DNA from 2 places in the Plantactinospora sp. B5E13 genome. Region 2 is predicted to be linked to the other one. Evidence: riboswitches for the same ligand, from Rfam matches in the RefSeq annotation. Region 2 holds a riboswitch; the other holds the start of a gene.
What was found. Region 2 has a riboswitch for cyclic di-AMP ahead of ABGB05_RS25380 (NlpC/P60 family protein). Riboswitches for the same ligand answer to the same signal wherever they lie in the genome.

Region 1 (7,928 bases), on a different contig from region 2:
GGAACAGCAGCCCGGTGCCGGACTGGACGACGAGCAGCGCCTTTCCGTCCGGGGTCGGGGCGATGCCGTTGGCGTTGATCCCGGTCCCGTAGACGATGTCCCCGCCGAGCGGTACCCGGCTTACCTGGTCGGCGGCGGGCAGTTCTCCGCCCCGGCCCAACGGCACCCGGTACAGCACCGGGTTGGTGGAGTCGGTGAACCAGGCCGACCCGCCGGTCAGCACCACGTCGTTGACGAAGCTGGCCTGGTCGGTGAAGCGGTAGCTGGCCAACACGCGTCCGGTACGGGTGTCGATCACCCGACCGTCCCCACCACTGCCACCGGCGACGAAGAGCCGTCCCCGGTTGTCCACCTTCATACCCAGCGAGGGGGTACCCGGGCCGGGGTTGATCACCTCGCCGCGACCGGTGAGCAGGTTGGCCCGGTAGATCGCCCCGGTGGCCCGGGAGCCGAGGTAGGCGAACGGCACGGCACCGATCGCGATCCCCTCGGGCTGGAAACCGGCCGGCAGGTCGAGGGTGCGCGGCGCGAGTGGTCCCCACCGGGTCGGGGTGGCGCCGGCCCGGTCGGCGGGCGCGGCCGTGGCCGCCGGAGCTGCGGTGGCGACCAGCGCCGTGGTCAGGGTCAGGGTGACGGCGAACAGGACGGGGGTACGGCGGCGGCGACGCATGTCTTCGGCTCCCTCCACTGCCCGACGACGGTCACCGACCACCGGAACCGGCCGAGGCGACCGAGACCCGCCAGGCATCGACAATCCTCCACTGAGATCGGGTTCGATGATGCCAGGTGTCCGGCTGTCCGCATCTCGACAGGGCGCTCCCCCGGCCACCCGGCCCCCGCCACACTGGCCGGATGCGTCCCGTCTGCCCGCCGCCGGGCGTCGGCCCGACACCGTCGTACCCCGTCCCCACGGCAGGGATGGTGCGGACGCCGTCGCGCGCCGAGCCACCGCCGAGGGTGGGTCCGGCCCGGTTGCTCCGCCGCCGCCCCGGTCAGACGGGGTGGCGGTGAGACGTCCACTGCCGCTGCTGGCCCTGGCCGGGCTGCGGACGCACGCGGTACGGCTCACGCTGACCGGGTTCGCGGTGGTCGTGGCGGTCGGGTTCCTGGCCGGCAGCCTGGTGTACGGCGACACCGCCCGGTCGGCGTTCTACACCGACCTGGCGCGGTCGGCCCGGAACGTGGACGTGCTGGTCGAGCCGGCCACCGGACTCGTCGCCCCGGCGACCCTGGACCGGGTCCGGGCCGTCGACGGGGTGGCCGAGGCGGACGGGCGGGTGGTCGCCTGGCTCGGCGTACTCGACCGCAACGGCCGGCTGCTGACCAGTCGGGAACACATCGGGTACGCCCTCTCGGTGCCGACCGCCCCGGCCCTGGCCCCGTACGACGTGGCGGCCGGCCGGCTGCCCCGTACCCCGGGTGAGGTCGCCCTGGACCGGTCCACCGTGGCGGGGGCCGACTTCGAGGTCGACGGCCCGGTCGCCGTGCTGGACCGGGCCGGCACCCCGCACCGGCTACGTCTGGTCGGCGTCCTCGACCTGGGGGTGAACCGGCTCTTCGGCGGCTCCCCGGTCGCCGCGCTGACCGACGCCGACCTCGCCACCCTCACCGGCACCGTCGACTACGCGCAGGTGGTGGTCCGGGCCGCCGACGGTGTCGATCCGGCGACCCTGCGGGACCGGGTCACCGCCGTGGTCGGCCCCGGCCACCAGGTGCTGTCCGGGGCCGCCTTCCGCGACCGGCTGGCCCGGCAGGCGGCCAAGTACGTCGACGGCTTCCTCGCCGTCCTCCTCGGGTTCGGGCTGGTCTCGCTCACCGTGTCGGCGTTTGTCATCTACAACACCTTCGCGATGCTGGCCGCGCAGCGGGTCCGGGAGTCGAGCCTGCTGCGCTGTGTCGGCGCGTCCCGCCGGCAGGTGACCGGCGCCGTACTCCTGGAGGCGACCGCCCTCGGCCTGCTCGCCTCGGTCGGCGGGCTGCTGGCGAGCCTGCTGGTCGGCTACGGACTGATCCGGGGGCGGGAACTGGTCGCCTCGGACATCCCGCTGCACGCGCCGGTGGTCCGCTGGCCCACGGTCGCGGTCGCGCTCGGCTTCGGTGTGCTGGTGTCGGTGCTGGCCGCGCTCGTACCGGCGGTGGAAGCCGGTCGGGTGACCCCACTGGCCGCGTTGCGGGACTCCGACGCCGTCGAGGCCGGTGCCGGGTCGGCCCGACGTCGGCGTACCCGGGTCGTGGTCTCCGCGATCGTCGGCGCGGGCGGGGTGCTGACGGTGCTGGCCGGGCTGCCGCTGGGCTTCCCCGGCCTGCCGCTGGTCCTCGGCGGCGGCATGGTCGCCCTGCTCGGCACGGTGCTGGCGGCGCCGCTGCTGGTCACCCGGGCGGTCCGGCTGGTCGGCTGGCTGCCGGCCCGGCTCTTCGGCCCGGTGGCACGGCTGGCCGTCGCCAACGCCCGCCGTAACCCTCGCCGGACGGCGGCGACCAGCAGCGCGCTGATGATCGGCGTGGCGCTGATGGCGATGTTCGGCGTCCTGCTGGCCACCGCGCGGCAGCAGGCCGGCCGGGAGCTGACCGAGAACTTCCCGGTGGAGTTCGTGCTGGACACGGTCCGGTTGGACGGCGACCCGACGGCGGTACGCGGCCCGTTGCCGGCCGGGCTGGCGCAGCGGCTCCGGGCCGATCCGGCGTTCGCCACGGTGGCCGAGCTACGGCAGGCGCCGGCGCCGCTGGACGCCCGGATCCGGGTCTGGGCGGTGCCGCCGGGGCAGTTGGTGGGACCGATCCGGCCGGAGGTGACCGCCGGCGACCTGGACCGGCTCGGCCCCGGTACGGTGGCGCTCAGCCGCCAACTGGCGACCGAGCGGCGTCTCGGCCTGGGTGACCGGATCGGGCTGGGCCTGGGACCGGCGGACCCGCTGACCGTGGTCGCGCTCTACGACGACGCCCCGACCGACGGCGCCGCCCTGCTCGACTGGGCGACGTACACCGCCGGCCTCGGGGTGGCGGCACCGGACCGGCTGCTCGTCGACCTCGCCCCCGGGGTGTCGACGGCGACCGGCCGGCAGACCCTGGACACGCTGCTGCACGATCATCCGGCGGTCCGGGTCCGGGCGCTCGCCGAGCAGGCCGACGCGCTCGCCACCACCCTCGACGAACTGCTCGGGATCTTCGCCGCCCTGCTCGGCATGTCGGTGTTGATCGCGGTGCTCGGCATCGGCAACACCCTCGCGCTGTCGGTCTTCGAGCGTCGACACGAGTCGGCCCTGCTCCGGGCGCTCGGCCTGGCCCGCCGGCAGCTGACCGCCCTGCTGCTGGTCGAGGCGTCGCTGATCACCGCGGTCGGCGCGCTGGCCGGGCTCGTCCTCGGGGTCGCCCTCGGCTGGGCGGCGGCGCTCGGGCTGATCAACGCGTACGGGCACGGCCGGCCGGTCGTCCCGGTCGGTCAGCTCGCCCTCTGCGTCGCCCTCGCCGGCGCGGCGGCGATCCTGGCCAGCCTGCCGTCCGCCCGGCACGCCACCCGGCGGTGAGGGTGGTCCCCTTCTGACACCCGCCGGCCTCGCCGCCGCCGGGCACCGGTCGAGCCGGCGTCCACGGCCTGGCCGGCCAGCCAGACATATCGCAATGTCAGCATATGTCAGATCATGCCGGGCACAGCGGGGAAGGTGTGGACGTGGGAGCAGGACATGACCACGGCGGTGCGCTGACCCGCGCGGCGCAGCGGCACCGGGGGCGGCTGTGGGCCGCCTTCGCACTGCTCGCCGTGCTGATGGCGATCGAGGCGGCGACCGCGCTGCTGACCGGGTCGCTCGCGCTGCTCTCCGACGCCGGACACATGTTCACCGACGTACTCGGGATCGGGATGGCACTGGCCGCGATCACCGCGGCCGGCCGGGCGGCGGCCGACCCGCAACGGACCTTCGGGCTCTACCGCCTGGAGGTGCTGGCCGCGCTCGCCAACGCGGTCCTGCTCGCCGGCGTCGCGCTCTACGTCCTGGTCGAGGCGGTACGCCGGTTCGGCGACCCGCCCGAGGTCGCGGCCGGTCCGATGCTGGCGGTGGCGGTACTCGGCCTGCTGGCCAACCTCGCCGCGTTCGGCCTGTTGCGGGCCGGGGCGCGGGAGAGCATCAACCTGCGGGGCGCGTACCTGGAGGTGCTTGCCGACCTGCTCAACTCGGCGGGCGTGATCGTCGCCGCAGTGCTGATCATCACCACCGGCTGGCGGTGGGCCGACCCGATCGTGGCGCTGGCGGTCGGGCTCTTCATCCTGCCCCGCACCTGGCGACTCGGCCGTACGGCGGTCCGCATCCTGGTCCAGGCCGCTCCCGAACACCTCGACGTCGCGGCGGTGCGGGCCCGGCTGGCGGCCGTGCCCGGGGTCTGCGACGTCCACGATCTGCACGTGTGGACGCTCACCTCGGGGATGGAGGTCGCCTCCGCCCACCTGACCCTGGACGCGGGGGCGGAGGTCGCCAGCGTGCTCGCCGCCGCCCACTCGGCGCTGGACGAGGACTTTCACATCTCACACGCCACGCTGCAGGTGGAGCCCCGCACCGCGCCCGGCGCCTGCGGGCCCACCGACTGGTGAACGCTGCTGGCCCGGCGCCCGGTGGTGCGGCCCTCCGGGTACCACGCCATGGCGCGCGACACGCCTACCGGGAGTAGTTAGCGGGACCTTAAATCTGGTCCGACAATCGGCCGAGTATGTCCGATTAGTTCACCCAGAAACCGCACAATCGGGGCGACCACTTCGGCAACGGCATGTGTCACCCGACAGCAACTGCCGGTAGGCTCAGCCCCGGCCTCCGCCGGAGGAGTACCCACCGGACCGTGGAGACCGCCGCCTAATCGCCATGCGCGAGCCGGGGAACCAGGTACCAGGGGTGCATCCGCGCCAGCGGTAGGGATCTTCCGTCCCGAACCCGTCAGCTAACCCGGTCGGCGACTGACGGAAGGACACTGTCATGCCGTTCCTGGCATCCGCCAGCAGCACCACCCGCCCGGCCAACCGGGCGGTTCCGGGATCCGGCCGCCGATCGGCCGCCCGACTGGCCGTCGTCATGACCGCGCTGGTCGCCCTGGGCGCACTCGTCGTGACGCTCGGCGGCTCCCCCGCCACCGCGGCCCCCGCCCCACTCGGTTACGCACCCGGTGACATCGACGAGGGGGGCAGCGACGACCTCCGCGACCAGCTCGAGAAGGCAAGCAAGGGGTACGTCGACGCCAAGGCCAAACTGGACCGCTCGGTCAAGCGGCAGAAGGAGCTGAACGAGCAGCTCGGCAGACTGCGGACCGAGGTGACGGCCCGCAGCCAGCAGGTCGCCGAGATGGCCGGCATGGCGTACCGGACAGGCCGACTCGGCCAGGTGTCCGCCCTGCTCAGCAGCGGTTCCCCGGCCAGCCTGCTGGACCGGGCCGCCGCACTGGACAAGGTGGCCGCCAACGAGAACCGCGCCCTGCGCGACCTGCGGGCGACCCTCGACGCCGAGGTCGAGGCCAAGGCCGAACTCGACCGGGAGGTGCGCGAGCAGCGCAAACAGGTCGAGGTGATGGAGACCCGCAAGAAGCAGGCCGAGCGGGCGCTCGCCGCGGCGAACAGCGGCGGGCCCGGTTCGGGGGTCAGCGGTGGCAACTCCGCCTCGGCGCGGCCGGCGCCCCGCAACTCCGACGGCTCCTGGCCGCCGGAGTCGTGCAGCGTCGACGACCCGACGCCGGCCGACGGGTGCATCACACCACGCACCCTGCACGCGCTCAACCAGGCCAAAGCGGCCGGCTTCACCCGGTACGTCTCCTGCTACCGCAGTGGTGGCAGCGGCGAGCATCCGAAGGGCCGGGCGTGCGACTTCGCCGCCCAGAAGAACGGATTCGGCGGCGTCGCCACCGGGGGCGACCGGACGTACGGCAACAACCTGGCGGCGTACTTCGTCCGCAACGCCGACCGGCTCGGGGTGCTGTACGTGATCTGGTTCAAACAGATCTGGCTGCCGAGCAGTGGTTGGCGGGCCTACAACGGGGGTGGTGACCCGTCGAGTGACCACACCAACCACGTACACCTGTCCATGAACTGACGACCGCACGTCCACGAAACCACCCGCCGGCACCGCCCGCCACCCCTGGGCAGTGCCGGCGGGTCGTTTTCGCGGGCGCCAGAGCGCAGGCGCCGGAATACGACGAGGTTGCCCGGTCGGTCAGCAGCCGATCCGGGCCGAGCCGAGCGCCACGTCGTCGAACCAGAGCGTGTCGGCACCCTCGCCGTAGCTCTCCCAACCGAGCCGCAGATCGGTCAGGTTCGGCCGCCAGTTGGCCCGGTTGTGCCACTGCCCGTCGATGTCGTGGGTGGGCGTGCCGTCCGCGGTCAGGCCGGTCACCGCCGTACCGTCGACCCAGGTCTGCAGCCGGCCCTGGGTGCCGTCGACCAGGAACTCGACGCAGGTCCACCGGTTGACCGGCAGCGGCAGGCTGAGCGCTACGCCGTTCGGACTCTGCTCGGGCAGCGTGGCGTCGTCGGAGGCGCGGTTCCACTGCAGGGCGCCGTTCTGGCCGCCCATCCGCAGGTCACGGTTGCCGTCGTTGGCGTCGCGCATGGCCAGGAACGTCACGTGCTGGGTCGGCAGTGCGGTGGTGTGCCGGACCCAGAACCGGGCGTACCGGACTTGTCCGGCGCCGCTCAGGTCCCGGTTGGACCGGACGAAGACGTGGTTGCAGTAGCCGGCGGTACCGCTGATCCGTACCGACCGGCCGCCCTGGTGCGCGGTCGTGCCGTCGATCGAGGCGGTGCCGCCGCCCTGACAGTCGGGATAGTTCAGGCTCCAGTCGCCCGACGGTGTCGTACCCGTCTGGTTCTCGAAACCGTCACAGAGCACGGCGGCGCCGCAGCCGGTCGTCGGCGGCGGGGTGGTCGGTGGTGGTGTCGTCGGCGGCGGGGTGGTCGGCGGCGGGGTGGTCGGTGGTGGCGTGGTCGGTGGTGGAGTCACGGTCGGTGGGGGCGTGGGTGTGCCTGTCGGCGGCGTGGTCGGCTCGGCGCCGTTGCACGGTACGCCGTTCAGGGCGAACCCGGTCGGCGCCGCGGAGCTCGCCGAGTACGTGCCCTGCACGCCGAACTCGGTCGAGCCGCCGGCCGGAAGCGATCCGTTCCAGGCCGCGTTCCGGGCGGTCACGCTCGCCCCGCTCTGGGTGACCTGCGCGTTCCAGCTGTTGGTGATCCGCTGGTCGCCACCGTAGGTCCAGGTCACGGTCCAGCCGTTGACCGCGGTGTCCCCGGCGGTGACCCGGACGGCGGCGGTGAAGCCACCGGTCCACTGGTTGACCTGGTAGTCGACCAGGCAGCCGGCGGCGGCCCGGGCGGTGGAGCCGGGGAGCACGCTGGCCACCGCGACGGTGCCGAGCGCGAGCGCGGTCACCACCGCCCCGGCCACGGACGCACGACGATGCGGTACGGAGATCCTCATGGGGATTCCTCTCAGGGGCTGCCGGACGCGCACGACAGCGCGCCGGCGATGCTGCTGCTACGACGACGGTCGACACACCTCGTCGGGTGCGGCCGTCCGACGCCTCCCGCGATCGGCTCCCCGCGATCGGCCGGGTTCCGGCGGCTCCGGCGGGCGGTCCCGGTCAGCCCGTACCTGGTCGCCCGCCGACGCTGCCCGGGTGCCGGGCCCGGCTCAGCTTAGAGACGGATATCTATATATGCAACCGGGGTGTACCCGACCGGGACGACCCCCGACCCCAGGACACCTCAGCGCCGGGCCGGAAGCGGCGGGACAATGCCCGGCATGACCGTGACCCGTTCGCTCCTGCTCTTCCTGCTCGCCGCCGTCGCCGAGATCGGCGGGGCCTGGCTGGTCTGGCAGGGCGTACGCGAGCAGCGTGGTCTGCTCTTCGCCGCCGCCGGGGTGCTCGCCCTGGCCGGGTACGGCTTCGTCGCCGCCTTCCAG
Region 2 (4,500 bases):
ACCCGGCTTCGGGGTGGCGACCAGGCCGGTCGCCCACTTCGCGGTCGGCTTCGAGGCCGGGTTGTGGAACCAGGCCCGCTGTCCGAGGTACCAGATCGCCGTCCAGTCGCCCTGCCGGCCGGCGACCGCGTACGTCTGCCCGGCCGAGACCCGGGCGCCGTGGTCGGCGATGTGCATCGTGTTCGGGGTGCCGTCCGGCCGCAGCCCGACGTCGTTGACCAGCGGGGCGTCGGCGGACGGGGCGCTGTGCAGGACCACCGCCGAGGAGCCGTGTGGTGCGCACGGCGTGCCGGCGGTCTCGCAGCCGGTGAAGGCCGGCCGGTTGGTGTGCACGTCCGGGTCGATGGTGACCAGGCCGGTGCGGGGGCCGCCGGTACGGGAGAACGGCGCCCGGAGCAGGTCGAAGTAGTGCGACCAGTCCCAGTACGGTCCCGGGTCCCAGTGCATGCCGGCGACGTTGCCGGGCAGCACCCCTGGCACGTTGTCGTGGCCGATGATGTGCTGCCGGTCGAGCGGGATGTCGTACCGGGCGGCGAGGTGGCGGACCAGTTTGGCCGAGGTCCGGTACATCGCCTCGGTGTACCAGGTGCCCTGGGCGGCGAAGCCCTCGTGTTCGAGGCCGATCGACTTGGCGTTGACGTACCAGTTGCCGGCGTGCCAGGCGACGTCCTTCGCCCGGACGTGCTGCGCGATGTGCCCGTCGGCGGAACGGAGGGTGTAGTGCCAGCTCACGTACGTCGGGTCCTGCACCAGCCGGAGCGTGTTGTCGTACGTCTCCTCGGTGTCGTGGATGACGATGTACTCGATCTTCTGCCGGGCCGGCCAGTCGGAGAGGTCGTGGTTGCCGTAGTCGCCGTCGCCGAACGCCTCGTAGGGCGCCGGGATCCACTCGCAGGAGATGTCGCGTGGGCACTCCGCCCCCGCCCCGGTCGCCGGGGTCGGCGGCGTCCGGAGGCCGAGCCGGTCCAGCCGGGAGCGCTGCGGGACGAGGCCGGGGTGGGCGGCGAGGCTGATCCGGTGGCCGTCGTCGGTGGTCCGGGCGGCGCCCTCGACGATGGTCCGGTACACCTCGTCGGCGAAGACCGCGGCGGCGTCCGCCTGGTCGCTGCCGGCGTACCGGGCCACCGCGCCGTACCAGGCCGCCGGGTCGCTGGCCCGCCCCGTCGGCCCGGCCAGGTCCCGCTGGTACGTTGCGAGCAGTGCCGCCCCGCCCCGGATGTTCGCCGCCGGGTCGGTGCGCAGGGCGGTCTCGGTGGCGCCGGTGAGCCCGGCTGCGGTGTCCAGGGTCTGGGAGCCCGGGCTGTCCGCGCTGGGGTCGTCCGGGGCCGTGGCGGTGGCCGGGCTGGGTTGGCCGGGGACCGTCGGCCGGCTCGTGGCGTCGGGGGCGGCCTGGCCGGTGACCGGGCCCGGTCGGGCGGGATCGCCGCGCCGGTCCTCGCCATGCTCGGGTTCGGCGCCGCCGAGTGAGCGGACGTGGCGGTGGTCGGTGAGGTGCATCGGGCCGTAGCCGCCACTGGTGCTCGGGGTGCCGGCGTTGCTGTCCCAGCGGGATTCCAGATAGGAGACGGCGAGCAGCACGCTCTCCGGTACGCCGAACTCGGCCGCCGCGGCGGCGTACTCCTGTTGTCGGCCGGGTGTGGGCGGTGCGCCCGCCGCCGGGGTGGCGCCGACCGGGACCAGCGCCGCGGCGCCGAGTACGGCGGTGCCGATCGCGATTCTCCTGGTCAGCGGCCTTCGTGTCCGGAGCATGGGACCTCCTGTCACCGGGGATGGCTGATGATCACCATCCACCCGGGACACCGTGGCCGTCAATAGCTGCCACCTGCGCTTGTCGCCCTGTAGGAAACTTTCACGGCTGTGTAACGACGTGGTGAATTGTCGATCGTCCCCCCGCACAATCCGCGACCGGGCCGATGCGGTGCGAATTAACTGCTTTCACGGGTTGCGTTTGGATAACAGGCTTCTCTAATGTTGGGGACCGTCGAGGCGGTGGCAGGCCGCCAGTCCGGCGACCACGTCTCGACACCGCCGAATCGTCGACAAAATCAACGACTCACACGAACCGGGGACCCGGGCACCATGGGGTGAATCCGCGCGTCAGCGGTAGGGCGAATCTCTTCCCGCCCGAACCCGTCAGCTAACCCGGTAGGCGGACTTGAGGAAGAAGGAGTACGGACCCCGGTGGCAGCCCCCGCCCCGCGGTCGTCGTCCCCGCGCCCGGCCCAGGCCGGCGGTCCGACGACGAAGACCCGCTTGCGACGGTCCATCCTCACCACCACACTCGCCGCGATCGCCAGCGTCGCCGTGCTGTTCGTCGGCATGACGCCCGCCGTCGCCGAGCCGTCGGTCTCCGAGATCGAGAGCCAGATCGACAAGAACTGGCGCGAGCTCGAGCCGCTGATCGAAAAGCACAACGCCACCCGTGAGGACCTGGCGAAGAAGAAGAAGCAGGCCAAGAAGCTGCAGGACAAGATCGCCCCGCTGCAGAAGCAGATCGACGCGGCGATGAACCGGGTCAGCGAGTTCGCCGTCGAGGCGTACAAGGGTGACCGCGCCTCGATGATGAACGCCGTGCTCAGCAACAAGACCCCGAGCACGCTCATCGGCCAGCTCTCGGTACTCGACCAGTTCGCCCGCCGCGAGCAGCGCGAGGTGCAGGCGGTCGTCGACCTCAAGAACCGGTTGGCCGAGCAGAAGGCGCCGCTGGACGCCCTGGTCGCCGAGCTGACCAAGACCGAGGCCGAGCAGGCGAAGAAGAAGAAGCAGATCGACTCCGAGATCGACAAGCTGCAGCGGATGCGGATCGAGGCGTACGGCAGGGGTGCCGGCGGCCCGCTGCGGCCCGCGCCCTGTCCGGCGACCTACCCCGGCGGCGACATGGGTACGGCGGTCAAGTACGCCTGCGCCCAGATCGGCAAGCCGTACGTCTGGGGTGCCGAGGGACCGGGCTCGTACGACTGCTCCGGGTTGACCCTGCGGTCGTGGGCCCAGGCCGGCGTCTCCCTGCCGCACAACGCCGCCCGGCAGTACAGCGTCACCAGCCGGGTCAGCCGCTCCCAACTGAAGCCCGGAGACCTGGTCTTCTACTTCTCCCCGATCAGCCACGTCGGGATGTACGTCGGCGACGGCTGGATCGTGCACGCCTCCACGGCCGGTGAGCCGGTCAAGATGGCGCGGATGGACTCGGTCGGCAGCCTTGCCGGCTTCGGTCGCCCCTGATCCTGGCCACGGCTCCGGCCCGGATCCCCGGGTCGGAGGGCCGACAACACCAACAGGCCCCGGTCGCGGAATGCGGCCGGGGCCTGGTCGTCTGCGCCGACATCCGGGGCCCGCCCGCCGGCCGGGCGGCCCTTTGGTCAGCGGGTCAGCGGGTCAGCGGGTCGGCCAGGTGCGCCAGTTCTGCCAGGAGCGGCTCGGGGTCGGACCCCGCTGACCCTGGTAACGCGACCCGTAGACGGCCGAGCCGTACGGGTGCTCGGACGGCGACGAGAGCCGGAAGATGCAGAGCTGTCCGATCTTCATCCCCGGCCAGAGCCGGATCGGCAGGTTCGCCACGTTGGAGAGTTCCAGGGTCACGTGCCCGGAGAATCCGGGGTCGATGAAGCCGGCGGTGGAGTGGGTGAGCAGTCCCAGTCGGCCCAGCGAGGACTTGCCCTCGAGCCGGCCGGCGAGCTGGTCGCCGAGGGAGATCACCTCGAGCGTGGAGGCGAGCACGAACTCGCCCGGGTGCAGCACGAACGGCTCACCGTCCGGCACGTCGACCAGCGAGGTCAGGTCGTCCTGCTGGACCCCCGGGTCGATGTGCGTGTAGAGGTGGTTGTTGAAGACCCGGAACAGCCGGTCGAGCCGTACGTCGATGCTCGACGGTTGTACCAACGCCGGTTCGAACGGCTCCAGCGCGAGCGCGCCGGCCTTGATCTCGATCACCAGGTCGCGGTCGGAGAGCAGCACCGTGCCACCTTAGCGAGTCAGTGCCCGGGCCAGCGCCTCGGCCGGCCCGGAGGCAGCTCCTGGGGCCGTGTCCGGACCAGCGCCGCGGCCGTCCCGAACCACCCGGTGCGGTCGTCCCGGATGGCGGACCGCACCGGCGGGTCGGGTAGGTGATCGAACGTATGTTCGATAGAATGACAACATGGCATCCTGGTCCGAATTCGCCGCTGACGAGCCCGACCTCGCCGGCGCGATCCGCGCCCTCCTCCAGCAGTACGGGCCGGGTCTCGGCTATCTGGCGACCGTGCGCGCCGACGGTGGGCCGCGCGTGCACCCCGTCTCCCCGGTCATCACCGACGAGGGACTCTTCTGTTTTGTCGTCGACTCACCGAAGCGTCGCGACCTCGAACGCGACGGGCGGTACGCGTTGCACTCGTTCCCGCCGGAGGAGAGCGACGACGAGGCGTACGTCGCCGGCCGGGCCCGGCCGGTGACCGACCGGGCCCGGATCGAGCGGCTGGCCAGCAACCTGCGGGCGGCGCCCCAGGTCGACTGGCGGCTCTTCGAGTT

Region 1: linked by a shared signal. The riboswitch ahead of ABGB05_RS31685 (hypothetical protein) and the one ahead of ABGB05_RS25380 (NlpC/P60 family protein) in region 2 are both predicted to bind cyclic di-AMP.

Annotation. Positions count from the first base shown of each region.
Region 1 covers NZ_JBDPLT010000054.1:36,460-44,387, reverse strand. The annotation lists gene ABGB05_RS31700 (superoxide dismutase) at 1-670, opposite strand, end outside; gene ABGB05_RS31695 (FtsX-like permease family protein) at 1,008-3,524, shown strand; gene ABGB05_RS31690 (cation diffusion facilitator family transporter) at 3,668-4,582, shown strand; cyclic di-AMP (ydaO/yuaA leader) riboswitch at 4,826-4,954, shown strand; gene ABGB05_RS31685 (hypothetical protein) at 5,055-6,062, shown strand; gene ABGB05_RS31680 (cellulose-binding domain-containing protein) at 6,183-7,442, opposite strand; gene ABGB05_RS31675 (YnfA family protein) at 7,767-7,928, shown strand, end outside.
Region 2 covers NZ_JBDPLT010000034.1:192-4,691, reverse strand. The annotation lists gene ABGB05_RS25385 (N-acetylmuramoyl-L-alanine amidase) at 1-1,749, opposite strand, end outside; cyclic di-AMP (ydaO/yuaA leader) riboswitch at 2,017-2,167, shown strand; gene ABGB05_RS25380 (NlpC/P60 family protein) at 2,254-3,219, shown strand; gene dcd (dCTP deaminase) at 3,373-3,951, opposite strand; partial or broken gene ABGB05_RS25370 (pyridoxamine 5'-phosphate oxidase family protein) at 4,133-4,500, shown strand, end outside.